3 regions of the Kitasatospora sp. NPDC059648 genome follow, and region 1 is predicted to be linked to each of the others. Evidence: riboswitches for the same ligand, from Rfam matches in the RefSeq annotation. Region 1 holds a riboswitch; each other region holds the start of a gene.

Region 1 (2,252 bases):
CCACCCGCCGCGACAGCGTGCAGGCCCGCTCGATGTCGTCCACCGTCACCGGCCGCAACTCCTCGCCCAGCACCGGCCGGTGCTCCACCCGTTCGCCGTACCGGAGCGTCCCGCCCAGCCGTACGCCCACCGCGCCCGCGAAGGCCGACTCGGCCTGGCCCGCGTTCGGGCTCGGGTGCGCGGAGCCGTCCCGGCGCCAGACCCGCCAGGCGGTCCGCGGCTCGGGAGCGGCGGCCACCGTCAGCAGTGCGGTCAGCCGGGCGCCCGGCCAGCCCGCGACGTCGTCCAGCCGGGCCGAGGCCCAGCCGAAGCGGGCGTAGCGGGGCGAGCGGTGGCCGACCATGGCGTCCAGGGTGTTGACGGCACGGAAGGCCAGCAGCCCGGGCGTGCCCGCCAGGGCGCCCCAGGTCAGCGCGTTCACCACGGCGTCGGCGGTGTTCTCGGCCACCGACTCGACCACCGCCCGGGCGATCTGCTGCCCGTCCAGCGTGCTCGGGTCCCGCCCGCACAGGTGCGGCAGCCGCTCCCGGGCGGCCGTCAGGTCGCCCGCGGCCAGCGAGCGGCCGATGGTGCGCGCCTCCCGGGTCAGCGAGGTGCCGCCGAGCACCGTCCAGGTCGCGGCGGCCGCCAGCGCGGCCCGGCCCAGCGGACGGCGCCCGACCGTACGGTCCAGCGCCAGCGCACCGGCCGCGACCGCGCCCACGCACAGCGCCGTGTACCCGGCTCCGGCGGTACGGTCGTCGCGCCACGCGCGCCGCTCCAGGCGGGCCGCGGCGCTGCCGAACAGGGCGACGGGGTGGCCGCGGCGCGGGTCGGCGAAACGGGCGTCCGCGGCGTACCCCGCGACGGCCCCCAGCGCGAAGGCGGCGGCCCGGGTCAGCGGGCGCACAGCGGCGGGCAGCTCGGCAGCGGGCAACTCGGCGTCCGACGGGGCGGGGCAGCCTGCATCGCGTGGGTGTCCTCACTCAGGGTCCGCGCCCTGGATCGACGTACCGGGGGCGAGAGTCTCCTGGCTTCCGGGTCGGACGCACCCCGGGCCCTCCAGCGGCTCCTGACGGCCCGCCGTGGTGGGCCCCTCCTGCGCGATGGCGGGCGAGGAGGGATTCCGAGCGTGCTCCCCGGTGACAGTGGCGGGACCGCGCCGGACTCGCACCGGCTTCCTCTCCATGCCTCCGTTTGGCCCCAGGATCCCATCACGCGGCCGAACCGGGAGTCAACCGAGGTCAAGGAGGGGTCGGTCACACCCGGCACCGGTACCGGACCTGTGCGATCGCCCAGCGCGGGGGAGGGCCCGTCAGCTCCGCTTCGTGCGTTCGGCGGCTGGGACGGGCCGGGGGCCGCACCTACGGTTCGGTGCCATGCGCCGCAGAAAGTCCCCCACCACTGCCGCCCCTTCCCCCGTCCCCTTCTCCCCCGAGGCCGCCCGCGCCCACCGGGCCGGCCTCGGGCTGACCCCCGAGCAGGTCGCCGAGGGCATGGCCGCGCACGGCGTACGGCTGCTGCCCGGCCACGTGCTCGCCTGGGAGAACGGCGAGCTGCGCCCCGGCGAGGCCGAGTTCATCGCGCTGGCCAGGGCCCTCTGGTGCCCGGCCGCCCAGCTGATGGACGGCCGCCCGCTGAGCCTGCGCGACCACCGCCTCGCGCGGGAGCTCCCCCAGGAGACCGTCGCCGAGCGGGCCGGAGTGTCGCTGCCCGCCTACCGGCAGGCCGAACTGACCGGTCACTGGGACGGCGACCCGGAGCAGACCCACGCCCTCGCCCAGGTGCTGGGCATGCGGCTGACCGAGCTGGTCGAGGCCACCGGGCGCGGCGAGGCCCTCGACCGCCTCCTGCGCCAGTGCGTGGCGGGCCGCTGGCAGCCCCACCTGGGCCCGCTCGCCCGCCTGGTGCCCGTCCCGGAGGCCGACCTCGCCGCCGTCCTGCCGGTCCTCCACGGGGAACACCACGTCCCCTCCCACTGGGGCACCACCACCCAGCCCCGCACCCCCACCCAGCCCCTCACGCCCCGCTTCTGGCACCTCCTCAGCACCCACGACCCCGCCCTCCCGGTCTGACCTCCGCCGGCCCGCTGGCCCGTCCCCCGGACGGGCCAACCCGGTGGCCGGGATGGCGGAATCCCGGTGGACTGGTGCTCGAACACCGTCCGGTCCGTGAAGCAGAGCGGGGAACGAAATGCGTTGGGGAACCGCAGCTGTCGTGGCGGCCGCCGCCGTCGGGGCGGGGGCCGCCGTCCTGGTGGTCGGCCGTCGGGC
Region 2 (2,252 bases), on a different contig from region 1:
AAGTTCATGAACGTCCCGTCCAGGGTGTCGAACAGGCTCATCCCAGCCGCGAACAGCAGCGGCAGGCAGACGATCCCGTACCAGGGCAGCCCGGCCGCCGCGCCCGAACCGGCCATCACCATCAGCGTCACCTCCGTCGCGGTGTCGAAGCCCAGGCCCAGCACCATGCCGACCGGGAACATCTGCCCGGGCCGGGTGATCGAGCGGGTCGCCCGGTTCAGGATCCGGGCCATGAAGCCGCGCGAGTCGAGGTGCTGCTCCAGCTCCGCCTCGTCGTACCTCCCGGCGCGCATCGAGCGGAACACCTTGAGGATCCCGAGCAGCGCCGCCAGGTTGAGCGCGCCGATCAGGTAGAGGAAGGCGCCGGAGGCCGTGGTGCCGACCAGCCCGAGCCACTTGTGGGTGGTCGAGTCGTCGTCCATCAGGGTGTTCGCCAGCTGGGCCCCGCCCGCCACCAGGGCGGCCATCAGGACCACCATCGAGGAGTGGCCGAGCGCGAACCAGAAGCCGACCGAGACCGGCCGCTTGCCGTCCGCCATCAGCTTGCGGGTGGTGTTGTCGATCACCGCGATGTGGTCGGCGTCGAAGGCGTGCCGCATGCCCAGGGTGTACGCCGTGATGCCGAGGCCGACCCCGAAGACCTGGGTGCCGACGGCGTAGTTGTGCGGGGCGACCAGGAAGACGAGCGTCCCGAACGCCACCACGTGCATGGCCAGGATCACCCCCATCAACCCGGCGGTACGGATGGTGTCCTCGCGCTTCCACCGGAAGGCGGGGAGGACGGAGGGGGCCGCCTCGGCGGGAGTGGCGGTTTCGGGCAGGGTCATCTTCGGATCACGCTCCAGCACCTCGTGGAAAGACTTCGTGAGATGCCGTGGCCGGTCTCCTGGCTTACGGGGCTTCCGGGCCCGCCTTCCCAGGCGCACGAGGCGCCCAGTGGCACGTGGGTCCGGACAACTCTCCCCCGATCACAGTGGCGAGGGCCGCTCCGGACTGGGACCTGTTGATGGTCCGTCACCGGTATTCCCGAGCACCACGGCGGGGAACACCGTAGGGGCAGGACCTCACCCTCGCAAGGTTGCGCACCTGTGCAGGTGTCCAGGATCACAGGTCGTGAGCTGCCAGAATGTCCGCATGCATCTCGTACCGGCCGACCGCGCGGGCCACCGCACCATCGACGGGCACCGGGTCTGCGAAGCCATCGCCGCCATCGGTGACACCGGGCACGTCCGCTCCTGGGCCGAGCGGTTCTCCCTGCTCGCCGACCCCGGCCGGCTCGCCCTGCTGCTCGCCCTCCACCGGGCCGGCCCGCTCGCCGTCAGCGACCTGGCCGTGGCCACCGGCATGCGCGACCCCGCCGTCTCCCAGGCCCTGCGCCTGCTCCGCACCGCGGGAGTGGTCACCGGCGACAAGGACGGACGCGTGGTGCGCTACCGGCTCGTGGACGACGGCATGCGCCCCCTCCTCGACGAGTGCGCCGCCGCCGAGCACGAGGAGCCGACCGCGGCCGCGGGCTGACCGGGACCGTCCACCCGTCCGCTCCCTGCGACCAGCCCGGGCCCTGTCCACGGCGTGGGCCGGCCGCCGGGGCTGACTCCGCCTCAGGCCGCCTGGCAGGTGGGACACCAGAACAGGTTGCGCGCCGCGTGCTCCTCCGTCCGCACCTCGGTGCCGCACACCAGGCAGGGCATCGCGGCGCGGCGGTAGACGTACACCTCGCCGCCGTGGTCGTCCACCCGGGGCGGGCGGCCCATCGCCTCGGGGGTGTGCTCGGGACGGACGGTGTCGATCCGGCCGGCGGCGACGCCCTCCCGCATCAGGGCGACCAGGTCGGCCCAGATCGCGTCCCACTCGGCGCGGGTCAGGTCACGGCCGGCCCGGTGCGGGTTGACGTGGTGGCGGAACAGCACCTCGGCGCGGTAGACGTTGCCCACCCCGGCCAGCACCTTCTGGTCCATCAGCAGCGCGGCGACCGTGGTCCGGCTGCCGGATATCCGGCGCCAGGCGGCCTCCGGGTCGGCGTCGGCGCGCAGCGGGTCGGGGCCGAGGCGCGCGGCGACGGCGGCCTTCTCGGCGTCGGTGACCAGGGCGCAGGTGTTGGGGCCGCGCAGGTCGGCGTAGCCGTCGTCGTTGGCCAGCCGCAGCCGGACCAGGCCGACGGGCTCGGGGGCGGGGCCGGCGCCGAAGCCGAAGCCGCCGTAGAGGCCGAGGTGGATGTGCACCCAGGCGCCCTCCTCGAAGCCGAGGAAGAG
Region 3 (2,252 bases), on a different contig from region 1:
GTGGGTCCGGCGAGCCTCCTCACCGGTGTTGTCGCGCAGCTCCAGGAACTCCTCGATGTCCGCGTGCCAGGTCTCCAGGTAGACGCAGGCCGCGCCCTTGCGGCGGCCGCCCTGGTTGACGGCGGCGACCGAGGAGTCGAGGGTGCGCAGGAACGGGACGATGCCGTTGGACTTGCCGTTGGTGCCGCGGATCAGGCTGCCGCGCGAGCGGATGCGCGAGTACGACAGGCCGATGCCGCCGGCGTGCTTGGAGAGGCGGGCGATCTGCGCGTAGCGGTTGTAGATCGAGTCCAGGTTGTCCAGCGGCGAGTCGAGCAGGTAGCAGCTGGACATCTGCGGGTGCCGGGTGCCGGAGTTGAAGAGCGTCGGCGAGGAGGTCAGGTACTCCAGGCGGCTCATCAGGCCGTACAGCTCGGCCACCTCGCGCACCGACTGCTCGGAGTCGCCGACCGCCAGGCCGCAGGCGACGCGGAGCAGGAAGTGCTGCGGGGTCTCGATGACCTTGCGGGTGATCGGGTGGCGCAGCAGGTAGCGGGACTGCACGGTGCGCAGGCCGAAGTACTCGAAGCGGTCGTCGCCCTGGGCGTCGACCAGGGCGTCGAGGGCGGCGGCGTGCTTGGCGACGAAGGCCGCGGTGGTGTCGCCGATCAGGCCCTCGGCGTGGCCGACGGCGATCGAGGCGGAGAAGGAGACCGAGCCCTGGCTGTTCGCCTCGTCGACGATCTCCAGGGCGAGCAGGCGGGCCGCGAGCTTCGAGTACTGGGGGTCCTCGGCGATCATCGACGCGGCGGCGTCCACGGCCAGCCCGCGCAGCTCGGCGAAGTCCGAGCCGGCGTGGCGGCCGCGCAGCGCGGCGGCGGCGACATGGCCGGGGTCGACCTCGGTGAGGTCGGCGCTGCGGTCGGTGAGCAGCCGCAGCAGCGCGCCCCCGGGGTCGGAGACCGTCGGGTCGGTGAAGGCGGTACCGGAGCCCTGGGCGGGCAGGGTGGCTGAGGCAGCGGTGGTCAAGGCGCTCTCTCCTGGCGGCGATCGGCGGCGTGATCGGGGTCACCCGGGCCGATCTGGGCAGGGGAGCACGGCGCGGACGCGAGGAAGCGCCGCGCGAGGTGTCTCCCCGGCCCGCCCGCGAGGCCCGGAGGGGTGGTGCTGAGTGCCGGCGCGGCCTCTGCGGGAGGGCCGTGGCGCACGCTGTCGGCAGGTACTCGGACTCGCGGGCACAGCTGCTGGAGCCGCCCGCACACCGCTGCGGGGCAGTCCCGGACTCCCACCGGGTTCCCCTGCATCGACAGCAGGATGAGCATACATGTAGTGGTGTCTCGGTGATGCGACACCACATGTAGTGCGGCGCGGTGTGTCGGCGCGATGACCGGCGGTGCCGGGGCAGGGGTGGTTCGTGTCCGTCCGGAGTCGGGATCCGCGCCTGGGGCGGGCCGGAACCGGGCCCCGGGAGAGCCGGGCCGGCGCGTCGGACGGGCCGGATCCGCGCGCCGGTCGTCCTGGTTTCGATACGGAATGGTCACCGGGCGGATCGACGGTCAGGTGGATGCCCTACGATCTGGGCGCATGAGCGACGGAACCGGCGTACCTGGGCACGGGCCGCAGGGAACGCCTCCCGCCGGGCCGGGGGGCGCACAGAATCAGCAGCCGGCGGTGCCAGGTCCGGTGCCGCCGCCGAGCGGTGGCTTCGGACCGCCGCCGGCCTCGTACGGGCCGGTGGCGCCGTCCGCGCAGCCGCTTCCGCAGCCCGTCCCGCCGGTGCCCCAGCCCCAGCCCGTCCCGCCGGCGCCCCAGCCCGTCGCGCAGCCGCAGCCGGGTCAGCCGATGGCCCCTCAGCCGCAGTGGCAGCAGCAGCCGCCCCAGCAGGCCGTGCCGCCGCAGCGCGTCGAGCCGGACTGGCAGGCGCTGGCGGACCGCAACGAGGCCGCCGGCAAGCGCAAGCGCCGGATGAAGGTCATCGGCATCGTGGCCGCCGTCGTCCTGGTGGGCGGCGGTGTCGCGGGCGGTGTGCTGCTGCTCGGCAAGGACGATCCCAAGAAGACCGGCCCGGTCGTCACCTCGTCCACCTCCAGCAAGCCGGCCCCCGGCCCGTCGAGCGCGAGCTCGGGCCCGGGCGGTCAGCCGGACGACCCGTCGAAGCCGATCTGGGAGGCCGCCACCGACCCGGCGCCGCAGGACGCGGGGGCGCTGTTCTCCGCGATGCAGGTGACGGTGAACGGCGCGACCTGGAACCGGACCGTGGTCTCGCTCGACCA

Evidence for each region. A riboswitch is a leader RNA that binds a small molecule or an ion and turns the genes downstream of it on or off. The one in region 1 is predicted to bind cobalamin.
Region 2: it holds a riboswitch for cobalamin, as region 1 does, so the genes downstream of both, ACFV1W_RS39550 (HoxN/HupN/NixA family nickel/cobalt transporter) here and ACFV1W_RS04200 (cobalamin biosynthesis protein) in region 1, are expected to answer to the same signal.
Region 3: it holds a riboswitch for cobalamin, as region 1 does, so the genes downstream of both, ACFV1W_RS01800 (ribonucleoside-diphosphate reductase subunit alpha) here and ACFV1W_RS04200 (cobalamin biosynthesis protein) in region 1, are expected to answer to the same signal.

What each region holds. Positions count from the first base shown of each region.
Region 1 is NZ_JBHWDU010000004.1:66,330-68,581, reverse strand. Features, by position in the region: gene ACFV1W_RS04200 (cobalamin biosynthesis protein) at 1-916, opposite strand, end outside; cobalamin riboswitch at 1,003-1,164, opposite strand; gene ACFV1W_RS04195 (helix-turn-helix domain-containing protein) at 1,359-2,054, shown strand; gene ACFV1W_RS04190 (alpha/beta hydrolase family protein) at 2,173-2,252, shown strand, end outside.
Region 2 is NZ_JBHWDU010000165.1:4,320-6,571, forward strand. Features, by position in the region: gene ACFV1W_RS39550 (HoxN/HupN/NixA family nickel/cobalt transporter) at 1-827, opposite strand, end outside; cobalamin riboswitch at 859-1,053, opposite strand; gene ACFV1W_RS39555 (ArsR/SmtB family transcription factor) at 1,135-1,518, shown strand; gene ACFV1W_RS39560 (Fpg/Nei family DNA glycosylase) at 1,602-2,252, opposite strand, start outside.
Region 3 is NZ_JBHWDU010000002.1:44,706-46,957, reverse strand. Features, by position in the region: gene ACFV1W_RS01800 (ribonucleoside-diphosphate reductase subunit alpha) at 1-984, opposite strand, end outside; cobalamin riboswitch at 1,176-1,318, opposite strand; gene ACFV1W_RS01795 (hypothetical protein) at 1,822-2,252, shown strand, end outside.